4 regions of the Leptolyngbya sp. KIOST-1 genome follow, and region 1 is predicted to be linked to each of the others. Evidence: predicted binding sites of a transcription regulator. Region 1 holds the regulator's gene; each other region holds the start of a gene.
What was found. Region 1 encodes NtcA, which controls nitrogen genes in cyanobacteria. Its sites were predicted from a motif close to TTTGTANNNNNNNNTACAAA; they were not measured.
Positions count from the first base shown of each region.

Region 2: NF78_RS12970 (Glu/Leu/Phe/Val family dehydrogenase) is a predicted target of NtcA. The motif match lies at 2,697-2,716, and genes of this name have one in related genera.
Region 3: NF78_RS11895 (Npun_F5560 family protein) is a predicted target of NtcA. The motif match lies at 3,204-3,223, and genes of this name have one in related genera.
Region 4: NF78_RS14430 (MSMEG_0569 family flavin-dependent oxidoreductase) is a predicted target of NtcA. The motif match lies at 3,034-3,053, and genes of this name have one in related genera.

Region 1 is NZ_JQFA01000004.1:1,878,827-1,883,610, reverse strand. It holds gene thrC (threonine synthase) at 1-991, opposite strand, end outside; gene ntcA (global nitrogen regulator NtcA) at 1,514-2,185, shown strand; gene NF78_RS25230 (DUF3084 domain-containing protein) at 2,308-3,711, shown strand; gene NF78_RS25225 (PadR family transcriptional regulator) at 3,929-4,318, shown strand; gene NF78_RS25220 (cofactor assembly of complex C subunit B) at 4,444-4,784, shown strand, end outside.
Region 2 is NZ_JQFA01000002.1:2,908,090-2,912,873, reverse strand. It holds gene NF78_RS28240 (SGNH/GDSL hydrolase family protein) at 1-21, shown strand, start outside; gene NF78_RS12980 (hypothetical protein) at 124-330, opposite strand; gene NF78_RS12975 (putative bifunctional diguanylate cyclase/phosphodiesterase) at 673-2,586, shown strand; gene NF78_RS12970 (Glu/Leu/Phe/Val family dehydrogenase) at 2,815-4,107, shown strand; gene NF78_RS12965 (flavodoxin family protein) at 4,224-4,784, opposite strand, start outside.
Region 3 is NZ_JQFA01000002.1:2,657,660-2,662,443, forward strand. It holds gene NF78_RS11865 (DEAD/DEAH box helicase) at 1-160, shown strand, start outside; gene NF78_RS11875 (hypothetical protein) at 671-868, shown strand; gene NF78_RS11880 (Tic20 family protein) at 1,134-1,628, shown strand; gene NF78_RS11885 (fumarylacetoacetate hydrolase family protein) at 1,752-2,528, opposite strand; gene rpsF (30S ribosomal protein S6) at 2,689-3,054, shown strand; gene NF78_RS11895 (Npun_F5560 family protein) at 3,386-3,931, shown strand; gene NF78_RS11900 (S-layer homology domain-containing protein) at 4,073-4,784, opposite strand, start outside.
Region 4 is NZ_JQFA01000002.1:3,270,504-3,275,287, reverse strand. It holds gene NF78_RS14440 (cell division protein SepF) at 1-100, shown strand, start outside; gene proC (pyrroline-5-carboxylate reductase) at 215-1,027, shown strand; gene NF78_RS31175 (DUF6438 domain-containing protein) at 1,145-1,555, opposite strand; gene NF78_RS14430 (MSMEG_0569 family flavin-dependent oxidoreductase) at 1,671-2,951, opposite strand; gene NF78_RS14425 (MSMEG_0572/Sll0783 family nitrogen starvation response protein) at 3,334-3,816, shown strand; gene NF78_RS14420 (Nit6803 family nitrilase) at 3,829-4,784, shown strand, end outside.

The DNA.
Region 1 (4,784 bases):
CGTTGGTCTTGCGGGCAATGTCGAGGGCGTAGATCCCGTCGGCGGGGTTGCCAATGGCGATCGATTTGGCGATCGTGTTGGGCTTCACGGGCGTGACAAAATCCCGACCTTCCCTAAAGGCTTGGGCAATGGGAGAGCAGCCCTCGGCCTGGGCCCCGCTGAAGCGCACCGCCTTGTCGTCGACCAGCCCCACCTTAACAAACTCCTGGAAGCCCTTGTAGATCTTGGTAAACAGAGAGCCAGAGGCCAAGGGGGCCACGATGTGGTCGGGCAGTCGCCAGCCCAACTGCTCAGCCACTTCATAGCCCAGGGTCTTGGAACCCTCGGAGTAGTAGGGGCGCAGGTTGATGTTGACAAAGCCCCAGCCGTGGGTGTTGGCCACCTCGGAACAGAGGCGGTTGACCTGGTCGTAGTTGCCCTGCACCGCCATCACGGTGGGGTTGTAAATCAGGGTGCCCAGCACCTTGCCGGCTTCCAGGTCAGCGGGGATGAAGACGCAGCAGTCCAGCCCGGCATGGGCCGCGATCGCCGCCGTGGAGTTGGCCAGGTTGCCCGTGCTGGCGCAGGAGACCGTGGTGAACCCCAGTTCCTGGGCTCGGGTCAGCGCAACCGAGACCACCCGATCTTTGAAGCTGAGGGTGGGCATGTTGACGGCATCGTTCTTGATGTAAAGCTCTTTCAGGCCCAGACGCCGGGCCAGCCGAGTCGAGCGTACCAGCGGCGTCATGCCCGTACCTACATCGATGGGGGTGTCGGTGCTGACGGGCAGGAAATCTTTGTAGCGCCAGATCGACAGCGGCCCGGCTTGAATCGTGCTGCGCGTGACCCGCTGGCGAATGGCATCGTAGTCGTAGGCTACCTCAAGGGGGCCAAAGCAGACATCTTCACAGACGTGCTTAGCACCCAGGTCGTAGGTCTCACCACACTCTCGGCACTTCAGGTTCGAAAAGGTGGGCTGGGTAGCGGTGGAGCGTTCGATGGACTGCGTCATAGCGGATTCTCTTAGGTGGTCTGGAGCAGGTGTTTTTGACATTTCGAATTTGTTATTCAGAACCTAGCACCGAAGTCAAACCCTGGTCAAACATACCCGATTTTTTTAGTCGGGTATGTGTAAGATCCTGATGCAGAATGGTTTGACATCTTTGATCAAGTCTGTTTTGGCCAAACTCCAGTCCGTCGCGGTAGGTGCCCAAGCGCGGTTCGGTTCTGGAGCTTTCGCACGGAACCCCCTGCCGATTTAGCTCAAGCTGGACTCAGCTAACCTTTGGTGGCAGAAAAACCTCTTCGGAACACAGTAAGGTAGCCTGCTATACAAACGCCTCCTGGGCAGTTGAGGTTAAGTGATTTAAAGTCATGGAACGTTTGCATTATCTAATGTGCCAGACCGACTAAACTGCTCTATGCTTGGTGCCCAAGGTAGTCTGTACTGAAGGCCTGGCCCTGGTCTCAGCGGTGTAGGTAGCGCAGCAGTTTCATTGCAGATGCCCACGGTGATGCTCTTAGCAGAACGTTTATGGTAGTGACCCAAGATAAGCCGCTTGCCAACGTCTTTCGTCAGCTCTCTGGGGGTGCATTTCCCCCTGTCGTTGAGTCCTACGATCGGGGCAAGACTATTTTTTTCCCGGGCGACCCGGCAGAGCGGGTTTATTTTTTGCTCAAGGGCGCGGTTAAGCTGTCGCGGGTATACGAGGCCGGGGAAGAGATCACGGTAGCCCTACTGCGGGAGAATAGTGTCTTTGGTGTGCTGTCGCTGATTACAGGCAACCGGTCCGATCGCTTCTATCATTCCGTAGCGTTTACACCGGTTGAGCTGTTGTCGGTGCCCATCGAGCAGGTCGAGCAGTCCCTCGAAGAAAACCCTGAGCTGGCCCTGCTGATGTTGCGAGGGCTGTCATCGCGAATTTTGCAGACTGAGATGATGATCGAAACCCTGGCCCACCGGGACATGGGATCACGCTTGGTAAGCTTCCTGCTGATTCTCTGCCGCGACTTTGGCGTACCCAGCCAGGATGGCATCACCATCGATCTCAAACTTTCTCACCAGGCGATTGCTGAGGCCATTGGGTCTACTCGGGTGACGGTCACCCGCCTCCTGGGCGATCTGCGCCAGGAAGGTATGATCTCAATATATAAAAAGAAAATTACTGTGCACGATCCGGTTAATCTAAGTCAGCAGTTTACTTAAGCCAGCGGGGTTCGAGTCCGGGGCTGGGGCTTGACCAGCCAGGTCGACTGATTGGCAAGACTAGGGCACTAAGGTCCAAACCCATGCAGTAGAGTAAATGCAAACTCCCCTGTGGCAGGTGCATGGTTTCTGGTTACGTACTGATTTTTGCGGTTCTGATCCTGGGGGGGGTGATTGCCACCCTGGGCGATCGCGTAGGCAGTCGGGTCGGCAAGGCCCGACTGAGTTTATTCAACCTTCGCCCCAGGCAAACGGCCACCCTGGTCAGCATTGCCACCGGCAGCGTAATTTCGGCCTCTACCCTGGCGCTGCTGTTTGGGGTGAGCAGCCAGCTGCGGACCGGAGTTTTTGAACTGGGGCGGATTCAGGATGACTTGGCCACCGCCGAAGCCAACTTGGCCCAGGCCCAGGCCGCTCAGGAAAACGTCGAGGCTGATTTGGAGTCCGCCACCAGGGAGCGCCAGCGAGCCCTGGGTCGGCTTCAGGAGGTGAATGAGTCGCTCAATCGAGCCGTAGCGCAGCAGGATGCCACGGAGGAACAGCTGCGCCAAACCCTGGGCCAGCTCGACACCGTCTCGCAGCAGGCAGAAACCCTGCGGCGATCAACCGCGGCGCTGCGGGTCGATCGCGATCGCCTGCTGCAGCAGCAGGCCACCATTGGTAGCCAGATTGCCCAACGCGATCGCGCCATCGCCGAACTGGACCAGCAGATTGCCCAGCGCGATCGCGCCATCGCCGAGCGTGAACAGCTCTTGGCCAGCCTGGAAGCCGAGCAAGAGTTCCTGGAGCAGCAGGTGGCGTCCCTGCAAACTCAGTTTCAGGGTCTTTTTCGTGGCAACATTGCCCTCAACCGCAACCAGGAAATTTTGTCGGGCCAGGGGCGGGCTGAAAATCGAGCTCAGGCGGAAGAGTTTGTCACTGAATTTTTGCAGCAGGCCAATCGTTTGGTCTCCCGCGCGATCGCCCCGGGTACCTTCATTGACCAGCAAATTTTGCTGATTGGCAATCGTGAAGTCGAAACTCTGATCGATCGTCTGGCCACGGGTGAAGACTACGTGGTGAGGCTGCTGTCGGCGGCCAACTACATCACGGGTGAACCCTGTGTCCTACAGCGGGGGGAGCCCTGTATTCAGGTGTTTATCGATGCAACCCCCAACCAGCAGGTGTACGCCCAGGGCGAGCGGCTAGCGACGGTCACCCTGGACCCACCACCCTTTGGCGATCGCCAGCTGGTTGAACGGCTCAATCTGCTGCTGGCTGCGACCCAGTTTCGGGCTCGCCAGGACGGTGTCGTGAGCGATTCTCTTCAGGTGGCCGACAATCGCCCCGAAACCATTCTCAACTTTCTGGAAGCTGTACAGCAGTCTGGGCAGGCCGTCGACTTTCAGGCCATTGCGGCTAGAGACATTTTCACGGCAGGACCTGTCCAAATTCACCTGGCGGCTGTGCGCGATGGCCGCATTCTGTTTCAAACCCGTCCGGTGAGTGGAGGGCTGGAAAACGGCGGCGATCGCCCCGATTTTTGACAGCTGGTAGCGCTTGAGGATCCACCGCCAATTATCTTTGGCGGCGAATATTTAATAATGTCTAAAAAAATTTGCAGATAGTTACCATCTGCACTCACTTCGATACTGTGGGGATCACCTGTGATTAGAATTAGCCTAATCGTTAAGCGACTAATCGACTGCTTTTAACTCTGGTCTGCGTTAAGCAGACAAACTTTAATATATCTGGAGCGATCCCATGAAATTTGAGGATATTTATCAGTTCTTCGAGGATCCACCGCCCATCTACCTCAACAAAGAGCTTGCCGTTTGCTACGTGCTGTCGGTGTTGCTCCAGCAAGATTCCTACGGTACTGAGTTAATTCAGCGGTTGACTCACCACTACCCCCACTATCGCCTGTCCGACACGGTACTGTACGGGGCACTCAAGTTTTTAGAAGACGAAAATGCCATAGACGGCTACTGGAAAAAGGTGGAAGGTCGGGGTCGCCCCCGTCGTATGTACCGCCTCAACCCCGACTGGCGGTTACAAGCCGAAGAACTGGCCGAGTTCTGGAAAACCTATATGGGCGATCCTGTCCGGCCCACCACGTCCCAAAGCCCTGCTTACTCATCACCCGGGCGCTGACGGTGTTCGAATGGCCTAACCCGCCTATGGCTCGGTCATTTAATCACCTCGATCTACCTGCCCCTGGATCTACCTGAACAAGCCATCATTTCGTACCCTAGAAAGGTACAACTGATGGCCCAACCGTGACCGAAACCGTAACCTATTCAACTCTGCTTCTGACCCTGCTGATGGTGGTAGGGTTAGTCTTTTTTATTCGCGCCTCTACCAAAGATCGGCTGGAAACCCTCACCCTAGCTCGTCCCGTTGCGCCGCTGACCCTGCTCCAAACGCTGACGACCCACTTTGAAGCACGGGCTTACAGTGTAGCGCTAGCCGATGCCGAAGCCCAGCGTTTTGTCCTGCGGGGCCGAGTGCGACCAAGCTTATTTCTAGCCAGCTTTTTGACCCTCCTGGCCGCCGTGGGTGGACTGTGCTTGGCGCTGGTGTTGACCAATCTCTGGCCCACCACCGGAGCGATCGCCTG
Region 2 (4,784 bases), on a different contig from region 1:
GTGAGTGCCGATCTGGGGTGATGGTATCTGGGTGACGGTACCTGGGCGCCAGGGGGTGGAATATCAGACAGAGGCCGTTAGCGTGATGGATGCGGGGCCTCTGTCTGTCCCTGGGCGGCTGATTTAATAGCTTTCGTCGGTGGTGACGGTGTGCAGACCCAGGTCGTGGTTGGCTCGGTTGAGGCGATCGGCGATCGCGCGCCGCCATTTCAAACTGATGGTGTCGTCGGCCAGCACTTCCTGGGCCTCTTCGCGGTATTTGGCACTTTGCACGGTATCGACCTCTTCAAGCTGCTTGAGGTGCTCAAATACTTCTTTGGGAGTCGTCATAGCGGTTGTCCTCTTGATCAGGGGCTGGGGCAACCTGGGCCACAGGACCGAGGTTGCGGGCGCATCCCACCATTTTCTGAAAAGCCCAACCCAACCGCTACTGTTCCCAGCTGAACCTTTACGCCCTGACAAATTTTGTTGTGCTTCGCAACAGGCTGTTGCACTTCGCACCAGCGGATCCGTCTGCCCAAATCTCCGCCCACTGTCCTGGGCTGAATGGGGTGATTCTTCGGTGTGTGTTCAATCCCTGGTCAGTTAATAATTGAACCGGGATGTTTGTTCGAGCCGATTCCATGTCTAGGCTAAAACCAGACAGGGGCATTGCGGAGGAGAGAGCCAGGCATGGAGACGGCTGCCAATGGGGCGATCGCAGCGGCGTATTTCATTATTCCCCTGACGCTGCTGCCGCTGCTGCGGTGGAGCAAGCGCGAGGTTTGGCTCAACCTGCTGTTGATGATTTTGTTCGTCTTCAGCTGCGGCGTGGGACACACCCTAAGCGCCCTGCACCTGCACAGCACCCGCTGGCACTGGGTGACGGCGGGAATTTCCTGGACGGCGGTGGTGGCCTTACTCGCCAGCCAGACGCGCCTGCGCTACCTGAGCGAAACCTTTAGTCTGCTGGAGGCCACCTGGGATCAGGCCCTGACCGGCAAAATGCTTTACGAACGCAGCGGCGACGACCTCACCCTGCTCAAGCTCAACCCTGCCGCCCTGGGCATCACTAATAATTTGCTCAGGCCGGGCGATCGCCTCTGCGAAAAAATGCCTGTCCACCGCCAGCCGGTCTACCCCTACCAGGAGTCCCTCATCGATCTCTACTTTCAGACCCTGGAGTCAGGAGAATCGCGGCGGCTAGAGTTTCACTACAAGGGCGAGGTTTCTGGCTGGTACACCACCCTTGTCACCCCCCTGTCGGATCAGCTGCTCTACCTCACGTTTGCCGAAGTGAGTGGCGTTATCCACGACCCCCTGACGGGCCTCTACAACCGCCGGGTGCTCGATATGGAACTGGCCACCTGGGATATCTGCCTTTTCATTGACCTCGATCGTTTTAAGCTGATCAACGACCAGCGGGGCCATTTCTTGGGGGATGAGTTGTTGAAAGCGGTCGCTGGGGTACTGCAAGATCAGGCCCAGCGCTATGGCGGCATTGCGTTACGCAACGGTGGCGACGAATTTCTGCTGCTGCTGCCTGCGGCGGACGCCGCTGCTGAGCCCTACCCTACCCCCGCCGCGATCGCGGAAGATGTGCTGGTTAATATTCTCGCGATTGAGGTTGAGGGCATCAGTATTAGCGCCTCCATTGGCGTTGCCAGCGGCACCGTCGAGGCGTTTGGGGAAGACACCCCGATCAACCGTCTGCTTCAGGCCGCCGAAACCGCCCTGCGGGAGGCCAAACGCAACCGGCGTTCGAATCTGCCCCAGCACCGCATTCAGGCGTGGAATAGCGATCTGGCTCGACGGCGGCTGCGTCAGATCACCCTGGAGGCTTACCTGGAGCAGCGCAGCAGTGAGCTGGAGTTCTGGCTCGCCTACCAGCCCATCTGCTGTATGGAAACCGGCACGATTGTCGGAGCCGAAGCCCTGATCCGGTGGGACTCGGCTCACCTGGGTCGGGTGTCGCCCTCGGAGTTTATTCCGGTGGCCGAGGCGACAGGGCTGGTGCACCGCATCAGCGACTGGGTACTCAGCCACGCCCTGGAGCAACTGGCCCGGTGGCAGGAGATCTCGCCCCAGTTCAATCTCTCGGTCAACATCAGCCCCCTGGAGCTGGAGGACGACGACTTTTTGGACCGCATCATGCAGCGGGTGGCGGGGGCGGGCATTACCAGCAACCGCTTTGGCATTGAAATCACGGAGCGGGGCATCTACAACAACCTGGAGCGCTACCTGCAAAGCCTGCAAGAGCTGCGGGATATGTCGCTGCGGCTCAAGGTCGATGACTTTGGCATGGGTCAGTCGGGGCTGGCCCAGCTTCTGCAGTTTCGCTTCGATGAGGTCAAAGTCGATCGCTTTTTCATTCCCACTAACGCCCAAAATTTGGAGAAAGTGGCGATCTGTCGGGCGATCGCCAACCTGTCGGAGGGCATCAACTTTGACCTGGTGGCCGAGGGGATTGAGCATGCCGACCAGCGCGACCTGATGCTGGAGCTGAACTACAGCTACGGCCAGGGCTATCTCTTCTCCAGGCCGCTGACGGCGCAGAATTTGACGACGCTGCTGCGGGAGGGGCGGGGGTTGGGGGTGGGTGAGTAGGTGAGTGGATGGGGGGATGGGTGGGAGGGTGGATGGGGGAGTGTAAACGTCAAAATTGAACGGTCAATGTTTTGTACTCTGCGCTTTGTGCAGGGGTGAGGGAGAGTAAAACGGTAGCTTTCAATACAAAATATTGCTTTTTGGCGGAGCCGATTCGGCCTGGCGGAACCTTAATAACAGCGGCATCATTCGCTGGTTCACCCATTCCTTCATCCCTGGTGTTCGTCTATGGCCACCTCAATTTTGTCCGATGCCAACCGTCGCCTGGAGCGGGCGCTCAAGTACGTTGCCATTTCTGAGGACGCCTCTGAGCGGTTGCGCTATCCCAAAGCCAGTCTTACCGTGTCGATTCCGGTGCGCATGGACAACGGCTCCCTGAAGGTGTTTCAAGGCTACCGGGTGCGCTACGACGATACCCGTGGCCCTACTAAGGGGGGCATTCGCTTTCACCCCGATGTCAGCCTGGACGAGGTGCAGTCCCTGGCCTTCTGGATGACGTTCAAGTGCGCGGCGCTGAATTTGCCCCTGGGCGGGGCCAAGGGCGGGGTGACGGTGAACCCAAAGGAACTGTCGAAGTTTGAGCTGGAGCGGTTGAGCCGGGGCTATATTGACGCGATCGCCAACTTCATTGGCCCCGACGTGGACGTGCCCGCCCCCGACGTCTACACCAACCCCATGATCATGGGCTGGATGATGGATCAGTACAGCATCATCACCCGCAGGCTGAGCCCGGCGGTGATCACCGGCAAGCCCCTGAGTATGGGCGGCAGCCAGGGGCGCGACACCGCCACGGGAACGGGTGCATTCTACGTGCTCCAGGCGCTGATGGCCCGCTTTGGCAAATCCCCAGAACTGACCACCGTAGCGGTGCAGGGCTTTGGCAATGCGGGCAGCGTGATCGCCCGGCTGTTGTTTGATGCGGGCTATAAGGTGGTGGCGGTGAGCGACTCCCAGGGCGGAGTCTATGCCCCCGCCGGGCTCGATATTCCCAGCATTCAGCAGTTCAAAGCCTCAACCCGCAGCCTCAAGGCCGTGTACTGCGAGGGCACGGTCTGCAACATCGTGCAGGACCACGCCGTGATCACTAACGACGAACTGCTGTCCCTGGATGTCGACATTCTGATTCCGGCCGCGCTGGAGAACCAGATCACCGCCGAGAACGCCGATACGATTAAGGCCCGCTACATCTTTGAGGTGGCCAATGGCCCCATCACCTCCGAGGCCGACGATATTTTGTCAGCCAAGGGCATTTACGTCTTTCCCGACATTCTGGTAAATGCAGGCGGGGTAACGGTGAGCTACTTTGAGTGGGTGCAAAACCGCAGCGGCCTCTACTGGTCTGTTGAAGACGTCAACAGCCGCCTCAAGACGATGATGGTGACCGAGGCCGAACGCATCTGGAAGATTGCCCAGGAACTCGAGATTCGCCCTCGCACCGCCGCCTACGTTCACGCCCTGGAGCGCCTGGGCGACGCCCTCAACGCCAAGGGCACCCGCGACTACTACGTCAGCGGGATTTAGAAAGCAAGAAAAGGGTATTGGGTTTTGGGTATCGGGTATCGGGTTTGCCTGCCACCTGCCACCCAACACCTGCCACCCAACACCTGCCACCCAACACCTGCCACCCAACACCTACCCTATGCCGCCACCGGCACCCGGCCCCAGCGCTCAACGGCCTGGGCAACCCGCTGGCCAAATAGCTCGGCGGTGAGGCGATCGCCCGCTTCGATGGCTGCGGGGCTGCCGTCCATGGTCATCGCGCTTTGGCCCATAATCCCCAGGAATGAGCCCAGGCGGTTGACGCCGTCGTCTTTGCCCTGGTACTGGCTGGGCATGTCGGTGGCCCCAATCCAGACCATGCCGTGCTGGGCGGCGTTGATCGCCAGGTAGAGCAGGGTGCCCTGCTTATCGCCGCTGGGGGAGCTGGAGTGGGTAAAGCCAGCGGCAATTTTGTCTTTCCACTGCTGCACAAACCAGGCGGAGCTGGCGGCATCGAGAAAGGCTTTGAACTGGGCCGCCACCCCGCCCATGTAGGTGGGCGAGCCAAATACGATCGCGTCGGCTTCGTTCAGACGAGCCATGGTGGCGTCGTCCTGCCAGCGGCCCTGGTTGATTTGCTCACCGGTAATCCTCAGCAGCTCTGGGTTGTGACCTGCGGTGCGGACTCCGGCCGCGATCGCCTCCGCCATCAGGTGGGT
Region 3 (4,784 bases), on a different contig from region 1:
TGCCGCATTGCAGATGGCCTACGACAAAACCGTGCCATCCTGGCAGCGGGAGCACCACAGCAGCGATGCCGAGGGGTCTGAGCGGGGTGTGCCCCTGCCCAAAAAGCGCAAAGGGCCCTCCTCCACAGAGTCTCGGGAAGTCAGCCAGGCCAAAGACTAGGGGCTGACGTCAATCAACGGCTCAACGCTCAAAACCCAGGGGTTACAGCTTGTAGGTTGGGTGGCGCGCTAGCAGAACCCAACAAGGCTGACTGCCGTCGGGTTACGCTCCGCTGATGCTGTTGGCGAATTATTTCGTCATGGAATTGCTCGGCGATGGCCCCCAAAGTCCCCCAAAGTTGGGGGACTTTGACCTTCCGGCACCCCCAGGATTGGGGGCCGGGGGGGCTTTTGGGGGCAACTTTTCCAAAAGTATTTTGCAGATTGTTGATTTCGCCAACAGCATCCGCTCCGCTTTACCCACCTACGGGAACCCCAATTTTTAGCTTTGGCGCTGAACTAGGCGTTCTCCATTCGTCGCAAACGGGTGGGTCCTCCGCTGCGTTTTCAGCCTCACGGGAGGGCTGCCCGTTTGCGTTTGATTGCGTATGCCAGCACACAGCAGGTTCTCTAGGGCATCCTAAGATTAGAGAAAGATCAGGTTAACCCTGGCCCGGGGGAGGTAACCGCCATGTTGGTCATCATGACTGAAAGCCAACTCATTTCACCCCAGACGGTGTGCTGCAACTGTTTGATGGCCGATCGCCACGGCCAGCCCCGCTGGCAGCAAGGGGTACTGCGGTGCGGTCGTCGCATCGCTGGATTAGACCAGGCTCAGCCGACCCAGTTTGAGTGCCAGATGGGTTTTCGAGTGGCGGACATTGAGTAGGAAAAACTTGCGGACCTGTCGTCTGGGGAAGCGGCCTGGTGGCGCTCAGCAGACCCATTCAAAGCCTATCCAAGGACATTGATGTTGCGCTGGTGGGCACGGCCTACCCAATGGGACTGCCAAAGGCTGGTTCGGGGCGATCGGGTGGGCCTGAGTCCCGGTGTGGGCGACCCGGTCGCCGCCGCAACATGTCCGCCCCCTTGGAGTTTGCGATATGGTAAAGCTATGACTCGGTAGCCTTTAGCCTGTCGCCTGGAGAAACATTATGACCTGGAGCAGTTCCCCCAACCCCAACATTGTGGATCGCTTGCTGGCGGCCCTGCCCTATATTTTGCCAGTTACGGCGGGGTTGCCCTACGGTCTTCAGCTGATTAGCCAGTTTCCGGTCTTTGGGTTTTTGCTGCTGCCCCTGGCGCCGCTGATTACCGTCTACGGCACCCTGGAGCGAACCATTCCCTTCTTCGGCCTGATCGTATTTTTTGCCCTGATCCTGCTGGTGGTGCGCAACGAAAATATCAGTCGGTTTATCCGCTTCAACACTATGCAGGCCATTCTACTCAGCATTATTCTGGCGGTGTTTAGCCTGATTCTCAGCCTGCTGGATCCCAGTGTATTTGGGGCGCTGCTGTTTAATACCCTTTCCAACGTCCTGTTTTTAGGCATGCTGATCTCGGTTGGGTTTTCCCTGGTTCAGACTTTTCGCGGTCTGTACGCCGAGATTCCAACCATTTCAGAGGCGGTGCACATGCAGGTGCGTTAGGGCGTGTCATCAATTTTGGTCAAAAGCTCGGTATATTAAGCGTTGCCACACCCGACCCAAAAGACAGGCTAGGGGCTGTAGCCTTTAATTTTTGGGCGGTTGGCCGCTAATTGATGACAGCCCCTAGGCCCTCAGGGTGATGGAGTTGTCCAGAGTACCAATGCCTTCGATCGCCACTCTGACTTGATCCCCCACGCTGAGGGGACCGACTCCGGCGGGGGTGCCGGTTAAAATCACGTCCCCCGGCAGCAGAGTCATGATCCCGCTGATGTATGCCACCAGATAGTCAGGGCTGTAGGTCATTTCGTCGACCGAGGCCGACTGCACGGGGGTTTCCTGGTTGTTGAGAAAGGTTTGCAGCCTGGCCCCAGGGCTCAGTTCACGCACAATCCAGGGCCCCAGCGGGCAAAAGGTGTCAAAGCCCTTGGCGCGGGTCCATTGACCGTCGCGCTTTTGCAGATCGCGGGCGGTGATGTCATTGGCAATGGTGTAGCCCCAAATTTTGGCGCGGGCCTCCTCGGGGGGCACGTGGGCACAGCGATCGCCGATCACCACCGCCAGTTCACCTTCGTAGTCCACCTGCGACGCCTGGGTAGGGTAGTAAACGGGGGCCCCCGCCGCCGTCACTGCGGTGGAGGGCTTGATAAACAGCAGCGGTTCAGTCGGCGTAGCGGTGCCCATCTCGGCGGCGTGGTCGGGATAGTTTTTGCCCACAGCCACCACCTTGGAGGGGGCGCAGGGCGCCAGCAGGTCGTAGCCGCCGGGAAGTAGTTCAGTCTCAGTGGGCTGTCCCTGGAGCCAGGGTGGTGCGTCGAGCACCTGCACGCTGCGATCGGGACGCAGCAGCCCGTAGTGTAGTTGCCCGGTTTGAGACTGAACCCTAACGTAGCGTTGCGCCATAATTTTCTTACTCTTGGCCTGCTAATTCTTGGTATGATTGTAGATCCTTGTCTTTGCGCCAATGCCTCGGCATGGGTGGGCGCTGGGTGGCGATCGCCATTAGCGCTTATTTATGCCCATTTTTGGCTGCTAAAGGCCACTATGTCCATAAGGAGTTTTCATGAGAGCTTACATGTACGAAACCATGTACATTTTGCGGCCCGATCTAAACGACGAGGCCATTGATGCCACCATCGGCAAGTACCAGGCCATGCTGAAGGACCAGGGCGCTTCTATCCTGGAGACGCAGCACCGGGGTAAGCGCCGCCTTGCCTACGAGATCGACCGCCATCGCGAGGGCATCTACATCCAGATGAACTACACCGGGCCTGGGGCGGCGATCGCTCCCCTGGAGCGGGCCATGCGCCTCAGCGATGAAGTTATTCGATTTTTGACCGTGAAGCAAGAATCTGATGAACCCCTGCCCGCAGAGGTCGAAGAACCCGTGGCTGTCGCCGCTGCTACGGCTAGCGACGAAGAAGAGTAGTCCAGGCCACGGTGACAGCCCAAGATTTTCACCCTGCCGCTGGTCAAACCGTGCCGCTGGTCAATCTGCCCTGAGGGGTAGATTGACCAGCGGCATTTTGCATTAAGTGTTAAGCCTAGCGCTGGAGATTTGAATTAGGTGTGCCAACTTTTCTAGCAGGTGTTATAAATTATCAGCAACTTATCCACCCTGGCAATTTAGGCCCAGTAGGCCCAGCAAGACTCAGCTACATCGGCCAGCCCTGGCCGTTCTGGGCAAAGGCTGGACGCAGGGTGGTTCAGGCTTTGGGGCATCGAGCAGTTAGGTTAGTTGTTGGTGTGGGAGTAATCTCGTGGCGCAGTCCTCATATACAGACATGAATGAACACCAGGCGGAAATCGCCCGGCTTGAGTCTGAGTTGGCCATTCGCGATCAGCTTGTGCAGCAGCTTTCCCAGGAGCTGTTTCGGCTGGTGAAGGGCAACGCCGGGTTTGTGCCCAGCCCAGAGGTCTCTGAGCAACACCAGGCCGAGATGTCTGCTCTGCGCGACCAGCTGCGCGGTGTTGAAAAGCAAATTGATTTTTACCAAGGGCAGCTCGAAGAGCGCGACGGCGAAGTGCTGCAGCTGCGACAAACCGTGCAGGAACTCACCGATCGCACCCGGATGCTGGAGCAGGTGGTGCAGGAGCTACCCACGGTGTACCGACAAAAGTTTGCCGATCGGATGGCGGCGGTCAAGCAGCGGGTCGCTGAGATTCAGCGGGAAAACCGCCAGCTCCAGGCTGAACTCCAGAGCGTCAGCTACCGACTGGCGATGCGGACGCGCCGCAGCCAGCGCCTGGAGCTGCCCACCCTCGAGCAGGACGGCATGGACGGAATTTCGCTCCCCTCTTTTTAGCAGCTACCAAGCGTCTTTCCCCACATACTGATCGGTACCCGTAGGCTGCATCCCCACAGTGATGCAGCATCTTTGGGGGTTATAGCGGGACTATAGCCTTCGCTATACGTTTAACTCCGCACAGGCGTACTGGTCTGCCAATCAGGGGGTAGGAGCCTCCAGCCCGCCCCCTGGCCCCTGGACAGCCTTGAGCGACCCCGTGTAGACCAGAGCCCGATGGAGCATAACGGCGACCTCGGCCCGACTGGCCGGGCGATTGGGCGCTAGCTGGTCGCGATCGGGGTAGTTCACCACCAAACCGGCCTCCACCGCTGCGACCAGGGGACGGAGGGCCCAGGGGGGAACCTGGCCGTGGTCGGGGTAGGCTTTGAGCGCCGTCGCCGGGTTACTGCTCGACTTCAGCGTCAGCCCGTTGGACAGGGCCACAATCACGTGGATGCGGCTGATGGTTTGGTTGGGCAAAAAGCTGTTGTCGGGATAGCCGCTGAGGAATCCCATCTGCACTGCCTGCCGCACGCTGTCGTAGGCCCAGTTACTGGCGGCCACATCGGCGTAGGCGGGGACCTGAACCTGCTGCGATCGCTCCGGAGACAGCGGAAATAGCTGGGCCAGCTGAGCCGCAAACTCGGCCCGAGTCATGGGGGCTGTTGGCCGAAAGGTACCGTCGGGAAAGCCCGTCACCAGGTTGCGCCGGCTCAGATCGGCCAGTACAGGCCAGGCCCAGTGACCACTGTCGAGATCGCTAAAGCCGGGCTGAGCCTGCACCAGCGGTAGCTCGGGCCAGGCCTGCTGGGGCGGCAGGGGCTGGGGCAGTACCGGCGGCGGCAGCACCAGGGGTTGTTGCGGGTAGCGC
Region 4 (4,784 bases), on a different contig from region 1:
AGAAGAGGTCTTCATGGGCCAGCCCCAGGGCATGCCCATGCCCGGTCAAATGCCCCCGGCGCCCACCTGGGGTGCAGAGCCCATGGCCCGTATGGCCTAGCGCGCTCTAGACCACTCACAACTCTGACTATCACTGCCCCCGGACTGGTTCTGGGGGCTACCTTGGGGTATGGTCATTCCTGACGGCACAAGTAAGGAAGTCGCAGGTGAGCGTATGCCCTTGGCAACATTTGGGGTTATCGGCGGCGGGATGATGGGAGAAGCTCTCATCACCCGCCTTCTTGATCAGAAAATTTTTACGCCTGGGTCAGTGATGGTGAGCGATCCCCAGGCGGCTCGGCGAGAGCTGCTGCACCAGAGCTACGGCGTGCAGACTACCGCTGACAACCAGTTAGTGATCGATTCGGCTGAGATAGTCTTGTTGGCGATTAAGCCGCAGATGCTGGCATCGGTAGCGGACCCTCTCAAGCCCCCAACCCGTGATTCCCCGCCGTTACTGCTGTCCATTTTGGCAGGGACGACCCTGGCCCGGTTGCAGGCGGCTTTTCCAGGCTGGGCGGTGGTGCGGGCGATGCCGAACACCCCTGCCACAGTGGGAGCGGGGGTAACGGCGCTAGCGACAGGGGAAGGGGTCAGCATAGAGCAGTTGTCCCAGGCCCGCACTATTTTCGCCAGCGTGGGCACTGTAGTCGAGGTGCCCGAGTATCAAATGGATGCGGTGACGGCGCTGTCGGGGTCGGGACCGGGGTACCTGGCCCTGGTGGTAGAGGCCCTGGCCGATGGTGGCGTGGCAGTGGGATTGCCGCGAGCCGTGGCGCTGGAACTGGCGATCGCCACCGTGCGCGGCACCGGCGAACTGCTGCACCAGAGCAACCTGCACCCCGCCGTGCTGAAGGACCGGGTGACCAGCCCCGGCGGCACCACCATTGCGGGCATTGGGGCGCTGGAAGCAGGCGGGCTGCGATCGGCCCTGATTGCAGCGGTGAAGGCGGCGTATCTGCGGTCTAAGGAACTCGGTCAGTCCTAATATCTGCTAGCGGTGTGGATGACAAGCTCTCCTCTATCTTGGAGCTGTTGGTATCTCTACTTGGTCTGCTCTAAACAGAGCGGTGACTTTGAGATCTCTCAAGAGTTGCTATCTGCCTTACCTAGACAAGGTACCAATGTAAGGTGCCGTGCCGATTAGTTTGTCAAGCTGTTTCTCTAGCAATACCAAAGCTTTCGGAGCGCTAGAGGAACCAAGATCGTGATCTACGGTTTTGAATAAACCATCAGCATATTCCACTGTGATTTTGCATGATGGCTGGCAGGTCATATCAGGCTCATAGAGATCAGCAAGAGAGCGAAAGTTGGCTTGGTGGAGTGCCTTCTCAATATCGGTAACTCTAGTTGTTGGCACAAGCCATGAGGCTGGCCCTGTAGTTTTGACGAAAAGTTCTCCTAGCCAGGTTACTGTGCCATTGGCTAGGAGCGTGACCTTGTATACGGGACATTCGCCAAAACACATACCTCGCTCTAGAATCACTTGGGCAATACTGGGCACATCTTGTTCCATAGAACCTAGCGAATTCAATAACCCATCAACTATGGCCTATACCACTGGATTATGGGGTAAATAGAGCTAGCTTTCGGTACTATCTGCTTCAAGGAATGTGTTACCACTGCGCTGCTTAAGACCCGATCGCCACTTCATTGACGGTTTGTGGCACGCGGGGATGACTACCACCAGTTCTCATAGCAACCTGCTCGGCCAAGTACTCCGCGTCGCGGGCGATGCCCGAGAAGCGGGCAGAACCCCAGGTGTAGAGCCAGGGCAGACCCAGGAAATAGAGCCCCGACACCGCAGTAACGCCTCGGCGATGGCCAGGATAGCCCTGACCATCAAACACAGGTAGCTCGATCCAGCGAAAGTCGAGCCCGTAGCCGATGCACCAGATCACCGAGGTGATGTTGGCCTCGCGGTAGTCGATGCCAGTTTCAACGGACTCCGGCTCCCACACGGGCCGATACGGAGGATCCAGAGGTGCGTCAATGCCGTTCTTCTCAATGTAGGCGTCGATGGTGCGCTTGATGCTCTCGGCCACGGCGTCGGCAGCGTCCAGGTTGGCCTTCAGGTCGTCGCCAAAGTGGAGCTGGGTGCCCTGGATCTCCTTCAGCCGCCCGTGGAGGGCCATGCCCTGGAGGGCGAAGTGGCGCAGGTCGATTTCGTGACCACCGTCGCGCCCGGTGACGTAGTGGTTGGTTTTGTGGCGCACGGTGTCTTTTTGGGGGTGGTTGTCGATCGCCAGGTCGTAGTAGCCCATCTGGTCGAGCCATTCCACCACGTCTTTGCCCCGGTAGCGGCGGGGCGATCGCGGCGCACCCCCCACGCACAGATGTACCTGCCGCCCGGCCAGGTGCAGGTCTTCGGCAATCTGGCAGCCCGACTGCCCCGTGCCCACCACTAGCACCGCCCCAGGGGGGAGCGCGGCGGGATTGCGGTATTCAGCGGAGTGAAGCTGCACTACATCGGGGGCCAGGCGCTCGGCCAGGCGGGGAATTTTGGGGGTGTGATAACCGCCAGTGGCCACCACCACCTGGTCGGCGGTGAAGGTGCCCTGGGTGGTGTTCACCTCAAAGGCAGTACTCTCTCCCCGCTGCACCCGCTCCACCGTCACCCCGGTCTTGATCGGCGGGTTGAAGTGGCTGGCGTACTGCTCGATGTACTCGACGATCGCATCGCGACCCATGAACCCCTCCGGATCGTCGCCGGGGTAGGGGAAACCGGGCAGCTGGCACTGCCAGTTGGGGGTGACCAGGCAGAACGAGTCCCACCGCTTATTGCGCCAGGAGTGGGCGATCTGGTGCTGCTCCAGCACCAGGTGGTCGATGCCCCGGCGGCTCAGGCAGTAGCTGATCGACAGCCCCGCCTGGCCGCCGCCAATGATGATTACGCCGTGGTGCAGGGACATAGAAATTGAGGATTTGAGATTTGGGAGGAATGGGCGAACTGGCTCAGTCTGCTCTGTACGCTAGGGTGTCCTGACCATTGGGCTTGTAACGTCGGCTACCGAAGGGCCGGGTCTGGTGGTAGTGGCAGGGGAAAGGGGGGCGATCGCGGCCCGCCATCTCCAATCACCACAAAATTGAGCCTCACCCCTATCACTTTCAACAGGGGTCAGCCGAATTTGAGGAGGAACACCGGAGGTTTGGCCGAGTTTACCTGTTGATTGCGGTAGACCCATGGGCTTTGTAATGGCTGATACGGGCGGTGGGGGCGATCGCCCCTAAGGTTCTGTTACATGCGGTTACGAATCCCTGACCGCCGCCAAGCTTTACAGAGGAGCTGAATCTATGCCTGAAGTAACGAAGCCAGCCAACCAGACTGGCGACTTTCTGGTTGATTACGAAGAAAAAGTATTCCCTGACGTGCAGGCGGAGCCCGGCGAAAAAGCCCTCATCACCTTTCACACCGTCGCCTTTGAAGGCTCCATTGGCCTGGTCAACCTGCTTCAGGCCACCCGCCTGATTCGCAAAGGTTTCGAGACCTCGGTGCTGCTCTACGGCCCCGGCGTCACCCTGGGGGTGCAGCGCGGCTTCCCCAAGCTGGGCGACGAAGCCTTCCCCGGCCATATGGCGATGAACAACCAGATTGTCAAGGTGATGGAGCTGGGCGGCAAGGTCTACGCCTGCCGCTTTGCCCTCCAGGCCCTCTACGGCCACGGCGAACCCTCCCTCATCCCCGGCATTCGCCCCATCAACCCCCTCGACGTGCTCGATCTGGTATTGATGCACCGCAAAGAAGGGGCCTTCATCCTCGACACCTGGACAATGTAGGTATCCTTCCCCATGGACTACACCAAAACCGTCCGCGCCGCCGCCGCCCAGATCAGCCCCGTGCTGTTCAGCCGCGACGGCACCACCGAAAAGGTGCTGGAGACCATCGCCCAGGCCGCCCAATCCGGCGTGCAGCTGATCGTCTTCCCCGAGACCTTCATCCCCTACTACCCCTACTTTTCGTTTGTGCAGCCGCCCGTGCTGATGGGCAAAGAGCACATGCGCCTGTACGAGGAAGCGGTGGCGGTGCCGGGGCCGGTGACCGATGCGGTAAGTCGGGCAGCGCGCTCCTACGGCATGGTGGTGGTGCTGGGGGTAAACGAGCGGGAGGCCGGTTCCCTCTACAACACCCAGCTGGTTTTCGACGCCGACGGCACCCTGGCGCTGAAGCGGCGCAAGATCACCCCCACCTACCACGAGCGCATGGTGTGGGGCCAGGGGGATGGGGCCGGGCTGAAGGTGGTGGACACCGCCGTGGGGCGACTGGGGGCACTGGCCTGCTGGGAGCATTACAACCCCCTGGCCCGCTACGCCCTGATGACCCAGCACGAGCAGATCCACTGCGGGCAGTTCCCAGGCTCGATGGTGGGGCAGATTTTTGGCGACCAGATAGAGGTGACCATGCGCCACCACGCCCTAGAGTCGGGCTGCTTTGTGGTGAATGCCACGGGCTGGCTGACGGCGGAGCAAAAGCAGCAGATTACGCCCGATGAGAACCTGCACCGGGTGCTGTCGGGGGGGTGCTACACCGCCATCATTAGCCCAGAGGGGGTGCCGCTGACGGAGCCGATTACCGAGGGGGAAGGCCTGGCGATCGCCGATCTCGACTTCTCTCTCATCACCAAGCGCAAGCGCATGATGGACTCCGTCGGCCACTACGCCCGCCCCGACCTGCTGCGCCTGACGGTGAATGCCGAACCCTGGTCAGTGGTGGAAATGCCCAGTGCTCATTCGGCCCAGGGCGCTGC